Regions from separate parts of the Streptomyces spinoverrucosus genome, predicted to be linked through region 2. Evidence: predicted binding sites of a transcription regulator. Region 2 holds the regulator's gene; the other holds the start of a gene.
The links. The regulator HspR, encoded in region 2, represses chaperone genes until heat shock. The targets are predictions, from matches to a motif close to TTGAGNNNNNNNNNCTCAA.
Positions count from the first base shown of each region.

Region 1 (7,790 bases), 2.9 Mb from region 2:
CGGCCCTCGCCAACTTCGCGGGCACCCGCTACGTCGGTGCCGTCCAGCTGGTCTCGACCGTGCTGAAGTTCGCGCCGCTGCTGCTCGTCGCGGTCGGCGGGCTGTTCTTCTTCGACGCCGACAACCTCGGCCCGTTCCACACCGGCGACGGCAGCGCGATCGGCGCGGTCTCGGCCTCCGCCGCGATCCTGCTCTTCTCCTACCTCGGCGTCGAGTCCGCGGCCGTCAGCGCCGGGGAGGTCGAGAACCCGCGCCGCAACGTCGCACGGGCCACCGTCATCGGCACCGCGGGCGCCGCGCTGGTCTACCTGCTGGGCACGCTCGCGGTCTTCGGCACGGTCGCGCACGACGAGCTGGTGAACTCCACCGCGCCCTTCTCCGACGCCGTGAACGCCATGTTCGGCGGCGGCTGGGGCGGCTGGGCGGTCGCGCTCGCCGCGCTGGTCTCCATGACCGGCTGCCTCAACGGCTGGACGCTGCTCAGCGCCCAGACCCCGCACGCGGCCGCGAAGGACGGCCTGTTCCCGGCGGCGTTCGCCCGCAAGAAGCGCGGCGTGCCCACCTTCGGCGTCGGCGTGACGGTCGTCCTCGCCTCCCTGCTGACCGTCTACAACTACACGTTCGGCTCGGCGAAGGTCTTCGAGGTCCTGGTCCTGGTCACGACGTTCACGGCGACGGTCCCGTATCTGCTGGCGACGGCTGCCCAGTTGTTCCACCTCGTCGCGGGCCGACGGGAACTGGTCGACCGCGGACGCCTGGTCCGGGACGCGCTGGTCGCCTCAGTGGCAGCCGCCTTCTCGATGTGGCTGGTAGCGGGAGCAGGCTACGCGGCGGTGTACCAGGGAGTCCTGTTCCTGTTCGCAGGGGTACTGGTCTACGCCGTGATGACAGCAGGCCTCAAGGGGCGCGGGGAACTGCGCGAGTAACCCCCACGCACCCGCTGACGAAGAACAAAAGCTGCACCGGGAGGCGATCGTCCGTGACGAGCCGTACTGCCTGTTCCTGGACCCGCCGGATCGGCGCCTACGCACTCCCCGAGGGCTCCATCGTGCTGCAGCCCGGGATCGACCTGCTGCACCGGGCGGAGGACTTCCCGCCGGGCGCGCCGGTGCTGGTGATCACCGACGGCTGGTGCGATGTGCTGCGGGTACGGCGTGAGCACGCCTACCTGATTCCCCAAGGTGCCCGACTGCCGTTCACCGCGCGTGGACCGGTGTTCCGCGTGCGGTGAGCCGGAATGTGATCGGATAGGGGCCGAGAGCCCGGAAACGGGGTCGCATCGAGAGCATGCGAAAGGAACAACCGTGGCAACCACGCGCTCCGCACACACCGTCTGGGAAGGCAACCTGCTCGAGGGCAACGGCGTCGTCACCTTCGACTCCTCCGGCATCGGCCAGCAGCCGGTGTCGTGGCCGTCGCGCGCCGAGCAGGCGAACGGCAAGACCAGCCCCGAGGAGCTGATCGCCGCCGCCCACTCCAGCTGCTTCTCCATGGCGCTGTCGCACGGTCTGACCGGTGCCGGCAACCCGCCCACCAAGCTCGTCACCTCGGCCGACGTGACCTTCCAGCCCGGTGAGGGCATCACCGGCATCCACATCACCGTCGAGGGCACGGTCCCCGGCCTGGACAACGACGCGTTCGTCGCCGCCGCCGAGGGCGCCAAGGCCAACTGCCCGGTCAGCCAGGCACTGAAGGCCGTCCCGATCACCCTGTCGGCGAAGCTCACCTGATCCGAGCGGAACCTGACACAGGCCGTCCCTCCGGGGGCGGCCTGAACGTTGTGCGCCGTGGCGTGCCCGCCGGCGAGCCCAGAGCCGACTGACCGGGCCCTGCCCGGGTATGTACCCGTATGACCACACGGCCCCATTGACAAGAGCCCACTCAAGTTTTGTGCTGGACTTCAAGAGGCTCCCTGGCGGAAGGGGACAGCGATGGCACGCGCGGTCGGTATCGATCTCGGGACCACGAACTCGGTGGTGGCCGTTCTGGAAGGCGGCGAACCCACGGTTGTCGCCAACGCGGAGGGGGCCAGGACCACACCGTCGGTCGTGGCCTTCGCCAAGAACGGCGAGGTACTCGTCGGAGAGGTCGCCAAGCGGCAGGCCGTGACGAACGTCGAGCGCACAGCGCGCTCCGTGAAGCGGCACATGGGCGACGCGAACTGGCGGTTCCCCGAGCAGGGCTCCGTGGACGGCACCCGCTACCGGGCCCAGGAGCTGTCGGCACGGGTGTTGCAGAAGCTGAAGCGGGACGCAGAGGCGTATCTCGGCGAGGACGTCACGGACGCGGTGATCACCGTGCCCGCCTACTTCGACGACGCCCAGCGGCAGGCGACGAAGGAGGCCGGGGAGATCGCCGGCCTGAAGGTGCTGCGGATCATCAACGAGCCCACGGCCGCAGCCCTCGCCTACGGCCTCGACCGGGGCGAGGAGCAGACCGTCCTCGTCTTCGACCTCGGCGGCGGCACCTTCGACGTCTCGCTCCTCGAAATCGGCGACGGCGTGATCGAGGTCAAGGCCACCAACGGCGACACCCACCTCGGCGGCGACGACTGGGACCAGCGGATCGTCGAGCACCTCGTCAAGAAGTTCAAGGGGCAGTACGGCATCGACCTCGGCAACGACAAGATGGCGCTCCAGCGGCTCCGCGAGGGCGCCGAGAAGGCCAAGATCGAGCTGTCCAGCTCCACCGAGACGACGATCAACCTGCCCTACATCACCGCCTCCGCCGAGGGCCCCCTGCACCTCGACGAGAAGCTCACCCGCGCCCAGTTCCAGGAGCTCACCTCCGACCTCCTCGACCGCTGCAAGACCCCCTTCCACCAGGCGGTCAAGGACGCGAACATCAAGCTCTCGGCGGTCGACCACGTCATCCTCGTCGGCGGCTCCACCCGGATGCCCGCCGTCACCGACCTGGTCAAGGAACTCACCGGCAAGGACCCGCACAAGGGCGTCAACCCGGACGAGGTGGTGGCCGTCGGCGCGACCCTCCAGGCCGGTGTCATCCGCGGCGACGTCAAGGACGTGCTGCTCCTCGACGTCACCCCGCTGTCCCTGGGCATCGAGACCAAGGGCGGCATCATGACCAAGCTCATCGAACGCAACACGACCATCCCCACCCGGCGTTCGGAGATCTTCACCACGGCCGCCGACAACCAGCCCTCGGTCGGCATCCAGGTCTACCAGGGCGAACGTGAGATCGCCGCGTACAACAAGAAGCTCGGCGTCTTCGACCTCACCGGGCTGCCGCCGGCCCCACGCGGCGTCCCGCAGATCGAGGTCGCGTTCGACATCGACGCCAACGGGATCATGCACGTCTCCGCGAAGGACCTGGCCACGGGCCGCGAACAGAAGATGACCGTGACCGGCGGCTCGGCCCTCCCCAAGGACGACATCGACCGCATGATGCGGGAGGCCGAGCAGTACGCCGAGGAGGACCGCAATCGCCGCGAGGCCGCCGAGACCCGCAACCAGGCCGAACAACTCGTCTACCAGACGGAGAAGTTCCTCCGCGAGAACGAGGACAAGGTGCCGGCCGACACCAAGTCGGAGGTGGAGTCGGCGGTCACGGACCTGAAGCAGTCGCTGGAACGCAACGCCGAGACCAGCGAACTGCGCACCGGCGTCGAGAAACTCGCCACCGTCAGCCAGAAGATGGGCCAGGCCATGTACGCCCAGGCCCAGCAGACCCCCACGGAGGGCACCACCGGGGAGCGCACCGCACCGCAGGACGAGGAGGGCGTCGTAGACGCGGAGATCGTCGACGACGAGAAGGACACCAAGGGCGGAGCGGCGTAGGGCCCCGCCCGCCCGTCAGGCCCGCGTGCCCGCCAGCCGGTCAGGGCTTGCGGGCCACGCCCGCGTACACCGGCACGACTCCCTCCGCCTGCGCGGCGACATCCTCCGGCTCCGGCCGCCAGCCGTGGACGGGGATGACGCCGGGGCCGAGCAGCTCCAGCCCGTCGAAGAAGCGGAAGAACTCGGCGAGGGAGCGCGGGAAGAACGGCGTGCCGGTGCGCCGGAAATTGTCCGCGGCCTTCTCGACGGCCTCGGGGCTGAGGTCGGCAGTGACCTGGGAGACGATCAGGTGGCTGCCCGGGGCGAGCGCGTCGACGTACTGCTTCAGCAGCCCGTACACCTCGTCGTCGAGGTAGTGGGTGAGCGCGACCAGCGACAGCGCGACCGGCCGGTCGAAGTCCAGCGTCTCGCCCGCCCGCCGCAGCAGGGTGTCGAGGTCGCGTACGTCGGCGTGCGCGTAGGCGGTGGCACCCTCGGCTGAGCCGTGCAGCAGGGCCTGCGCGTGCCGGAGGACGATCGGGTCGTTGTCCGCGTACACCACCCGGGACTCCGGCGCGATGCCCTGCGCCACCTGGTGCAGGTTGGGCTCGGTGGGGATACCGGTGCCGATGTCCAGGAACTGGCGGATCCCGGCCCGGGCGACCGTGCGCACCGCCCGGTGCATGAACCGGCGGTTGGCGCGCGCCCCGCGCAGCACCGTCGGGTCCACGGCGAGGATCCTGCGGGCCAGTTCCTCGTCCACCGGGTAGTTGTCCTTGCCGCCCAGCCACCAGTCGTAGACCCGGGCCGGATGCGGTCGGCTGGTGTCGATCCGGGTGGACTCGGCGTCGGATCCGGTCATGCGGTGCGGTCTCCTCGTCGTGTGTCGGGGATGGCTCAAGGGCGTGGGTCACACGCCCCCGCGGTACTCCTGGAGGATTTTCTTGGAGCGCTGGGCCGACGCGGCGTGCGCGGTCATGTGGTCCAGCACCTCCAGGTGCGCGGAGACCTCGCTGCGGGAGTCGAGATACAGGGCGCCGGTCAGGTACTCGGTGAAGACCATGTCCGGCAGCTCAGCCTCGGCGAAGCGGAACAGGGAGAAGGGCGCGTACGTCCCCGGATGCGGGCCCCGGGCGAACTCGGCGACCTGGAGCGTGACCCGGTCGCTCTCGGCGGCCTCCAGCAGCCGGTCCAGCTGGGCGCCCATGACCTCACGGCGTGTGCTCACCGGGCGGCGCAGGACCGTCTCGTCCATGATCACCCACAGGTGCGGCGGGTCGGGCCGGCGCAGCAGCTCCTGCCGGGCCATGCGCAGGGAGACATGCCGTTCGATCATCTCCGCACCGCCGGACTGCCCGATCGTCCCGGCCTCCAGCACGGCACGGGCGTAGTCCTCCGTCTGGAGCAGTCCGGGCACGAAGTGCGGCTCGTAGGAGCGGATCAGCCGGGCGGCGCCCTCCAGGCTGACGAACAGGCTGAACCAGTCCGGCAGCACATCGCTGAACCGCTGCCACCAGCCCGGCTGGTTCGCCTCCTCGGCCAGCGCGACGAACGCCGTCACCTCGTCCTCGGGGACGCCGTAGGCGGGCAGCAGGATCTGCAGGTACGGGATCCTGAGCGCGACCTCGGCCGTCTCCATCCGCCGTACGGTCGCCGGGGCCACCCGCAGGACGCGGGCGGCCTCCTCGCGCCCCAGACCGGCTGCCTCGCGCAGCTCCTGCAGACGCTTTCCGAGAACCACCTGGCCCACGGTGGGCGCGGCCCGCCGCTCACTCACGCCACGCCTCCCCTACGCGCCGAAAGCAGCCGAAAGCATGCGAGCAGTGTGTCACGTTCCGCTTGTCAGGGCAGCAGCGAGTGAAGGTACTTGACCGTCGCCGGGTCGGCCGGAAGCAGTGTCTCGATGGCCAGTTCGGCGACGGTCACGTCCATGGGGGTGTTGAACGTGGAGATCGACGAGACGAACGACAGGGTCCGGCCCTCGTGCTCGATCCGCATCGGCAGCGCGAAGTAGGGGACGCGCTCGGCCGGTTCGTCACCGGTCGCCGACTCGGGCACCGGATACGCGGCCACCTCCTCGTACAACTCCCGCAGCGCCGCCGAGCGGTGGAGCGCGATCTGCCGCTCCATCTGGGCGAGCAGATGCGCCCGCCAGTCACGGAAGTTACGGATGCGCGGCGCCAGGCCCTCCGGGTGCAGGGTCAGCCGCATGACGTTCGGCGGCTGACCGAGCAGGGACTCCGGGAGGCCCTCCAGCAGCATGGTGACGCCCCGGTTGGCGGCCAGCACGTTGTACGTCGCGTCCAGCACCAGCGCCGGGTACGGCTCGTAGCCGCGGATCAGCCGTTCCATGCCCTCGCGCAGGGCGTCCAGCGCCGGGTCGTCCAGGGGCGTCCGCGGGTAGCGCGGGGCGTAACCGGCCGCCAGCAGCAGCGCGTTGTGCTCCCGCACGGGGATGTCCAGGTGCTCGGCCAGTTTCAGCACCATCTCCTCGCTGGGGCGGGAGCGGCCCGTCTCGACGAAGCTGATGTGCCGCGCCGAGGAGCCCGCCCGCGACGCCAGCTCCAGCTGACTGATCCGCCGCCGCTCCCGCCAGGCCCGTAGCAGCGGGCCGACGCCCTGGTCGGCGGGGGTGCCGTGCGCGGACGGGAGCGTGGTCATGCCTACGACCGTAGTCGAGGAGGGCCGATGAACGAGACGGGGTTCACGCGCCGGCTGCGCTCGCTGACGATCTCGCGGCCGAATGTGCGCGTTCCTGACCGTTCCCGATCATCGGCACCGTCCTGACCAGGGCCGCAGCCGCCCGCCTGTGGCACGCTGAACGGGTACGCGACATCCACGAAGGGAGCGACCTCATGCCCGTCGAACCGCTGTCGCAGAAGGAGATCGAGGACCGGCTGGCGGAGCTGCCCGGCTGGTCGCTCGACGGCGACCGGCTCACCCGCTCCTACCGACTCGGCTCGCACCTGGCGGCGACGGCCCTGGTCGTGCACATCGCCCAGGTCCAGGAGGAGCTCAACCACCACTCCGACCTCACCCTCGGCTACAACACCGTCACCCTCACCGTCAGCACGCACAGCGCCGGCGGCAAGGTGACGCGGATGGACTTCAAGCTCGCCGAGCGGGTGGAGGCCCTCGCCCCCGCGCACGGCGCCGGCTGAGCGCACGGTGCTGGACTACACCGACGAGGCCGAGCGGTACGACGCCTCCCGGGGCGGCGAGCCCAGGGCGGCCGCCGCCGCGGAGGGCGTGCTGAGCCTCGTACCGCGGCAGACGCGCAAGCTGCTCGACGTGGCCTGCGGCACCGGCATCGTGACCCGGCGGCTCGCGGCGGCCCGGCCCGGGACGCGGGTGACGGGCGCCGACCTGACGTACGCCATGGCACGCCATGCCGCCGCCCGCCTGCCCGGCGCCGTCGTCCTCGCCGACTGCCACCGACTGCCCTTCCGGGACGGGGAGTTCGACGCCGTCACCAGCGTGTGGCTGCTGCACCTGCTGCGACGGCCGGAGCACGTCAGGGCCGCCGTCGCCGAGTGCGCCCGCGTGCTGCGCCCCGGCGGCGTCTACGTCACGACGGTCGACAAGGCCGCCGCCCACAACGTCGGCAGTGACATCGATGCCATCCTCGCCTCCCGCCCCCGCAGCCCCGCCCTGGACACCTCGGCCGCCGTCGAGTCGTACGCCGCCGAACACGGTCTCCTGCCCGCCGGACGGGCCCGCTTCCCGGGGCGGGGCCAGGGGCGCAGCCCCCGCCGCACCATCGCCGACCTGCGCCGCGGCTGGTTCGTCACCCTCCCGCCCGGTCACCCCCTCGCCGACGACTTCGCCACCCGCCTCGCCGAACTCCCCGACCAGGACCGCCCCCGCCCGGACCCGTGGTTCACCCTGCGGGCGTTCGAGAAACCCGGGTGAAGTCCATGATCCGGTGTCGTCGCCGTAGAGCTCGCCCGCGTTGCCCCGGAACCGGCCGATCACCGGCGGAAACAGTTCGCCGCTGCTGCTGGACGACCAGTT
Region 1 is NZ_JADPZX010000001.1:1,066,167-1,073,956, reverse strand. Features, by position in the region: gene I2W78_RS04905 (amino acid permease) at 1-926, shown strand, start outside; partial or broken gene I2W78_RS04900 (DUF2201 family putative metallopeptidase) at 1,040-1,231, shown strand; gene I2W78_RS04895 (OsmC family protein) at 1,305-1,730, shown strand; gene dnaK (molecular chaperone DnaK) at 1,932-3,797, shown strand; gene I2W78_RS04885 (SAM-dependent methyltransferase) at 3,838-4,638, opposite strand; gene I2W78_RS04880 (helix-turn-helix domain-containing protein) at 4,687-5,553, opposite strand; gene I2W78_RS04875 (helix-turn-helix domain-containing protein) at 5,619-6,437, opposite strand; gene I2W78_RS04870 (4a-hydroxytetrahydrobiopterin dehydratase) at 6,632-6,937, shown strand; gene I2W78_RS04865 (class I SAM-dependent methyltransferase) at 6,945-7,688, shown strand.
Region 1: dnaK (molecular chaperone DnaK) is a predicted target of HspR. The motif match lies at 1,867-1,885, and genes of this name have one in related genera.

Region 2 (7,790 bases):
GCAGCGGACCTTAGTAATCCTTCCCAGGGAGCACAGCTTTATTGGGACGGCTTCTCGTCCAAGACAGTGTTCTGGTGTGCAGCCGCTGCCACCCTAGGGGCCCTTTTGGGGTTGGCCGGGAACCTGGCGCGAAATCGGGGAATTCAAGGCCTCCCGTTTCGCACGCTGGTTCCACTGATCGCTTTCATCGAAACGTCAGAGCGGCTACGCGTCGAAGCTTCACTGCAAGGGGCAGTCGCTGGCGCGACATGGAGCGTCACCCGTCTTGTAGCGGTGACCGTCTTCGTCGTCCTGGTCGGGCAGACGGTGATCAACTTGAGGCCACGAGCTTCGGCCGGACAGGGAAAAGAGCGCACGGGCTGACCCCTGACGCCGACCGTTGTCCGCCCCGGCCCGTCTGCCACTCCCCCTTCGGCAGATGGGCCGGGGCTTTGCTGGCTCATCGATTCTGAGCGGGGTTGAGGCATCGACAGCCGCGCCGTGGTGATGCAACGTGTTCGGACGCTGGTTGGCGGCATTGCGACAGCCATTGGCGCATCGGGTGGTGAGCCTGACGACACTGTCGTATTCCTACCCGCTGGAGTCCCGGGGTCTCGAAGACCACCTCCCGGTACTGCTGCAGGCTTTGCAGCAAGCGTGCTCCGCGGACGCGGAACGGTTCTCCCCGTACCAGGGGCCATCGAGTGGGCCCAGGGATAGGCCTGAGACGTCGCCTCCGTATCGCCGAACGAGCGAAGGCCCCGCCTGTTGGAGTTTGTGCACCCGACCTCCCGTACGACATTCCGGGCGGCCCTCGCCGGGCCGTGGGGAGCGGGGCGTGGGCCTCTGCCAGGACATCTCGCACCTCACCCTCGCCATGCTGCCTGGACGCAGGCTGTGTCTCCAAATACCTGCACCGTGCGGGAGGCGGACCTGCACCGCCCGGTGGAGGGCCAGAGCCACGCCTGGAACGAGTACTGGGCGGGCGAGTCGTGCGGCTACGACCCCATCAAGCGCACCCGGGTCGACGCGTCGCACATCGTGTTCGGTCGAGGCCGGCTGTAAGACGACATCACCCCGTACAAGCGGGTGTCCCGGGGGCGGGTGGGCCGCCGGCGGTGTCGGCGGAGCCCACGCAGGTAGCGTGAAAGCGACGGGCGTGGAGCCCACGAAGGAGGCTCGCGCCGGAACGCGAGCCTCCAGTGCACGACTGTGCAGGACTACTTGAGGCCGAGCGTCGCGCAGGCGTCCTTGTACTCGGCGGTGCAGATCTCCGACACCTTGTAGATGCCGTCCGCGACCACCGTGTCCTTGATGTTCTCCTGGGTCAGCGCCACCACCGACACCAGCTGGGCCGGGATGCCCTTGTCGGTCGGGCTGTCGACCCGGTCGCGGGCGAGGGCGTCGAACTGGATGTCCTTGCCCTGCACCTTGGCCACGGCCATCTCGGCGGCGGCCTCGGCCTCCTGCGGGTAGGACTTGTAGACGCTCATGTACTGCTCACCGGCGACGATCCGCTGCACCGCCGCGAGTTCGGCGTCCTGCCCGGTGATCGGCGGCAGCTTGGTCACGCCGGCCGCCTCCAGGGCCTTGACGACGCCGCCGGCCATGCCGTCGTTGGCGGAGTAGACGGCGGCGATGTTGTCCTTGCCGATCGCCTGGATCGCCTGGGCCATGTTGGCCTCGGCGTTCTCCGGCTTCCAGTCCTTGGTGTCGAAGGACTGGGCGATCGTCACCTTGCCGTTCAGCTCGGACAGCGCGCCCTGCTTGAACTGCTTGGCGTTCGGGTCGGTGGGCGAGCCGTTCATCATGACGATCTTGTCGGAGCTGTCGATGTCGCCGCCCAGCGCCTCCAGGAGGGAGCGGCCCTGCACCTCGCCGACGAGTTCGTTGTCGAAGGAGATGTACGCGTCGATGGGGCCCTCGGCGAGCCGGTCGTAGGCGATGACCGGGATGCCCGCGTCCTTGGCCTTCTTCACCCCGCCGGCGATGGCGTGCGCGTCGACGGCGTCCAGCAGGATGACGTCGACCTGCTCGTCGATCATCTGCTGCAACTGACTGGCCTGCTTGTTGGCATCCGCGTCGGCGTTGGCGTACTCGACCTTGCCCTGGTTCTTGGTGAGCGAGGCCACCCGCTCCTTGATGATCGGGTAGTCGAACTTCTCGTACCGCGTGTTCGCCGTCTCCGGAAGCAGCAGGCCGACGGTGATGTCGTTGCCCTTGGTGGGGCTCGCGTCGCTGCTGTCGCCCGTCGCCTCCAGCACGCCACAGCCTGCCAGCGACAAGGTCAACGACGAGGCGACCACGGATATGGCGATACGACGACGCATGGAGGAGCCCACTTCTGCTGCTTTCCGTCAGGTGGCCGCGACGCTGCGGCCCGGATGACTGAAAAGCCAACGCGTCGGCGCCCCTCAGCGTCAAGGGAAACTACTTAACGAGATGGCAACATCACGTTCCGCTTAGGTCGTGAACACGGGGCGAAACACCCTCCCGAGAGCCCTTACAAGCCTTCCACGGACGGGGAGTTGGGTCGCACACGCGGGGCCGCACAACCAATCCCTTTCGCCACGAGTCGTGATCACGAGCGTGCTGCGCGCTCGTTCCGATTCCGACAGAGGACCGAATGAACCCAGCCAGACGCACGACGGCGGCAGCCGCCACGGCCGTCGTGCTCGCCACGGCGGGCGGCCTGCTCACCGGCGTCGCGGCCCCCGCCTCCGCCGCGGCATCCTGCACCTCCCCTGTCCTCAAACGGCAGTTCTGGGCGAACACCAAGTTCTCCGGCACCCCGAAGCGGACCGACTGCGACAGCGTGGTCAGCGAGAACTGGGGTACCAAGGCGCCCGCTTCGGGCCTGCCGAAGGACGGGTTCGCAGTCCGCTGGTCGGTCACCCGGGACTTCGGCTCCGGCGGCCCGTTCACCTTCACGGCGTCCGCCCAGGACGGGATACGGGTGTATCTCGACGGCGAGCTCAAGGTGAACCTGTGGAAGAACGTGTCGAGGACCGTCACGAAGACGGTCAACCTCACCATCTCCAAGGGCTCACACAGCCTGCGCGTCGACTACGTCAACTGGACGGGCGCCGCGAACGTGAAGTTCGCCTACACGCCCCGGACATCACCGAGCGTCGACAAGGTCAGGCCGCTGACGCCGACCGGCGCGGCCGTCTCGTACGACACCACGACCCGCAAGGCCAAGGTCACCTGGGCGCGGAACAAGGAGATGGACCTCGCCGGTTACCGCGTCTACCGCCGGCTGAAGACCGGGGGCAGCTGGACGCGGCTGGCCGGTACCACGGCCACCTCGTACACCGACGCCCCGCCCGCCACCGGGCAGGCCTTCGCCTACCAGGTGCGCGCCCACGACAAGGCGGGCAACGAGTCGAGCGGCAGCGCCGAACGGTCCGTCACCACCGTCGACAGGACGCCGCCCGCCGCGCCGTTCGTCGAGCAGGACGTCTGCGCGGTCGACGACAAGCTGGCGGGCCCGGAGCTCGTCACGACGGCCGCGAACCAGGCCGACATCGCCTGGTACCAGGCGCAGCGCAAGGACGCCGCCACCGGTGCGTGGATCACCGTCCACGAGGGCCCGAAGGGCTTCGTCTGCGACGCCGGGCAGCCGGCCGACGGCAGCAAGGTCACGTACCGCGGTCGGGCCCGGGACGCGGCCGGCAACTGGTCCGCGTACTCCGCCGCCACGACGCTCACCCTCTGGGACACGGTTCCGCCGAAGGCCCCCGCGAACCTTCGCATCGCGTACGAGGCGGGCGTACCGCACCTGGTGTGGACGCCGGTCGCGGACGCGGCGACGTACGAGGTGCTTCAGTACGACCCGGCCACCGGCGCCTATGTGAACGCCCTCGACACCGCCACCACCACCGCGACCGATGTCGTGCCGCGGCAGAAGGTGGCCCTGGCGGACGAGTACCGGTACGCGGTCCGCGCGACGGACGCCAAGGGCAACGCCTCCGGGCCCGCCGAGGTGACGCTGAGGATGGCGGACCGGCCCGAGGCGATCGCCCCGTACCGGCTCTACACCCGTTTGGTGTGGCAGAAGGGCGTGGACCTGGCCTGGCGCAGCGCCGACCCCTGGGCCGCCGACGAGCGGCACCTGCCGACGTATCAGATCGTCCGTACGGACCCCGTGACCGGGCAGAGCACGACCGTGGAGCAGTGCTCCCCGCCGATCACCGGCGAGGGTCCGCCGGAACCGCCCAACAGCTACACGTACGGCTCGGCGGACGCGCACGACCCCTCCTACGCGGGGGCCACCGAGGTCATCCACTCGCACTGTCTGGAAGGCACCGGTGCCTCCGAGACCACGTACGAGTACCGGATCGTCGTGGTCGACCGCTACGGGCACCGCTCCCGGCCGAGCGAGCCGGTCACCGCCACCACCGACGACACCCGGCGCCCCGCCCCGGTCACCGACCTGGCGGCCGAGGTCGTTCCGATGGGCGTCCGCCTCACCTGGAACCCCCCGGCCGACGACGACGTCATGGGCTACTACGTCTGGCAGGGCACCACCGACCCGGACACGGGCGAGACGGTGTGGAAGAAGAACTGCGTGACGAGCGACTCGCCGGCCGGGACCGAGATCCTCTGCCCGACGCTGCCGGACGGACGCGAGCACGTCTACCGGGTGGCCGCCACCGACCGCGAGTACTCGCACGAGGGGCCCGAGTTCTTCCATACGGCCGAGATCTCGGTCGCCCTCCCCGACACCCGCCCGCCGGGCTGGACCGGCACCGAGGTGCACACGGACCAGTACCCGGAGCTCTCCGTCCGCTGCGGCGACATCCTCTTCGACCCGCCGTGCGAGAACTGGACCGACTACCGCTACGAGCGGTGGGACCCGGCCACCGCCTCGTGGACCACACTCGCCACGGGCAAGGTCGACGCCCCGGAGTCCTACATGGACAACACGGTGCACGACGACGTGCTCGGCCTGTACTACTACCGGGCCGTGTACAGCGACGGCCCCGCCGGCAACGAGAAGGTCATGTGGGAGCGGGCGTACGGCATCTGGGAGAGCTGGCTCTGACCCGACATGGCAGGGGCCCGGAGGTTCGGGTGAACCTCCGGGCCCCTTCACATGTGCGCCTGACTAGGAGTCCTTTGCCTTCTTCGGCCGCCACACCACCAGCGCGCTCGTCTGCTGCACCTCCTGGTACGGCACCAGGTCGCGTCGGTAGGAGGCGTGCACGGCGGCCTCGCGCTGCTGCATCGCCGCCGCCGCGCCGTCCAGCGCGGCCTGGAGCTCCGCGACGCGGGACTGCAGGGCCGCGACCTGGTTCTCCAGTTCGATGATGCGTTTGATGCCGGCCAGGTTGATGCCCTCGTCCTGCGACAGCTGCTGCACCTGGCGGAGCAGCTCGATGTCACGGGCCGAGTAGCGGCGGCCGCGGCCGGCCGTGCGGTCCGGAGACACCAGGCCCAGGCGGTCGTACTGGCGCAGTGTCTGCGGGTGCAGGCCGGACAGCTGGGCCGCCACCGAGATGACGTAGACCGGGGTCTCCTCGGTCAGTTCATACGGGTTGCGTCGACGGCCGTTGGTGTCCATGGCTTGACTCATGCTCCCTTCGCGGCCTGGAACAGCTCCGCCCGCGGATCCTCGCCCGCGGTCGCCTCGCGATACGCCTCCAGCGCGTCACGAGCCTTCCCCGTCAGGTCCTTCGGGACACTCACCTCGACGGTGACCAGCAGATCGCCGCGGGTGCCGTCCTTGCGGACCGCGCCCTTGCCCCGCGCTCGCATCGTACGGCCGTTCGGCGTGCCCGGCGGCAGCTTCAGCGTGACCGAGGGACCACCGAGGGTCGGCACCTTGACCTCGCCGCCGAGGGCCGCCTCGGTGAACGTCACCGGGACGGTGACGGTGAGGTTGTCGCCCTTGCGGCCGAAGACCGGGTGCTCCTTGACGTGCACGACCACGTACAGGTCGCCCGCCGGGCCGCCCCGCTCACCGGGCGCGCCCTTGCCGCGCAGGCGGATGCGCTGCCCGTCCGACACCCCGGCCGGGATGCGCACCTGCATGGTGCGGGACGATTTGGCGCGTCCGCTGCCCTTGCAGACCTCGCAGGGGTTCTCCGCGATCAGGCCGCGGCCCTTGCAGTCCGGGCACGGGTCAGTGAGGGAGAAGCCGCCGCCGGAGCCGCGCGCCACCTGCCCGGTGCCGACGCACGTCGGGCACACGCGCGGTGTGCCGTTGGCGTCGCCGGTGCCGGAGCAGGCCTTGCACGGCGCCTGCGAGGACATCCTGAGCGGGACGGTCGCGCCCTCGATCGCCTCGGTGAAGCTGAGGGTGACCTCGGACTCGATGTCCTGGCCGCGCCGCGGCTGGGTCCGGGTGCCGGTCGCGCCGCCCCGGTTGAACAGGCCCCCGAAGACGTCACCGAGTCCGCCGCCGAAGCCGCCGGCCCCCTGGCCCTGGGTGCCGCCTCCGAAGAGGTCGCCCAGGTCGAAGTTGAACGAGCCGCCGCCGGCGCCGGGGCCCGGACGGAAGCCGCCGTTGCCGAACAGGGCGCGGGCCTCGTCGTACTCCTTGCGCTTCTTGGGGTCGCCGAGGACGTCGTTCGCCTCGGAGATCTCCTTGAAGCGTTCCTCGGCCTTGACGTTGCCCTTGTTGGCGTCCGGGTGGTACTCGCGGGCGAGCTTGCGGTACGCCTTCTTGATCTCGGCCTCGGTGGCGTCCTTGGGGACGCCGAGGACCTTGTAGAAGTCCTTCTCGATGAAGTCCTTGGTGCTCATCCTCGACGTCCCTCCTTCCTCATCCGTTCAACGTCAGCCCTCGTCCGGGCCACCGTTCTCCTTGTCGTCGGCCTTCGTCTCGCTCTCCTCGGCGGGCTTCACGGTCTGCGCGCCCGGCTGGGGCTCGGCGACGGCCACCCGCGCGGGGCGGATGGTGCGCTCGCCGATGCGATACCCCGGCTGGAGGATCGCGACGCAGGTCGTCTCCGTGACGTCCGGCGCGTACGAGTGCATCAGGGCCTCGTGGATCGTCGGGTCGAAGGGCTCGCCCTCCTTGCCGAACTGCTGCAGGCCCATCTTGGCCGCCACGGTCTCCAGCGACTCGCCGACGGACTTGAAGCCGCCGACCAGCTCGCCGTGCTCCCGGGCCCGCCCGATGTCGTCGAGCACCGGCAGCAGCTCGGTCAGGAGGTTCGCGACGGCGATCTCCTTGACCGTGATGCGGTCCCGCTCGACGCGGCGGCGGTAGTTCTGGAACTCGGCCTGCAGCCGCTGGAGGTCCGCCGTGCGCTCACCGAGCGCCGTACGCACCTGGTCCAGCTCTGCCACCAGGCCGGCGTTCTGGTTCACGTCCCCTGCCGTGGCCGCCCCCTCCTCCGGGGCGGCCTGCGGCTCGGCGTCGTCAGGAGTGGCGCCGGAGGGGACGTCGGGCTTCTCCTCGAAGCCCGGGGTCTCCTCCGTCACGCGGCACCGTCCTTGCGCTCGTCGTCCACGATCTCGGCGTCGACCACGTCGTCGTCGGCCTTGGGCTGCTCGGAGGCGCCGCCCGCGGCCGCCTGGGACGCCTGGGCGTCGGCGTACATGGCCTGGCCGAGCTTCTGGGACACGGCCGCGACCTTCTCGGTGGCCGTGCGGATCTCGGCGGTGTCCTCGCCCTTGAGCTTCTCCTTGAGCTCCTCGACCGCGGCCTCGACCTCGGTCTTGATCTCGCCGGGGACCTTGTCCTCGTTGTCCTTGAGGAACTTCTCCGTCTGGTAGACGAGCTGCTCGCCCTGGTTGCGGGTCTCGGCGGCCTCGCGGCGGCGGTGGTCCTCCTCCGCGTACTGCTCGGCCTCCTGGCG
Region 2 is NZ_JADPZX010000001.1:3,947,721-3,955,510, forward strand. Features, by position in the region: gene I2W78_RS17765 (hypothetical protein) at 1-363, shown strand, start outside; gene I2W78_RS17770 (hypothetical protein) at 898-1,044, shown strand; gene I2W78_RS17775 (sugar ABC transporter substrate-binding protein) at 1,200-2,309, opposite strand; gene I2W78_RS17780 (PA14 domain-containing protein) at 2,606-5,026, shown strand; gene I2W78_RS17785 (heat shock protein transcriptional repressor HspR) at 5,090-5,545, opposite strand; gene dnaJ (molecular chaperone DnaJ) at 5,554-6,729, opposite strand; gene grpE (nucleotide exchange factor GrpE) at 6,763-7,413, opposite strand; gene dnaK (molecular chaperone DnaK) at 7,410-7,790, opposite strand, start outside.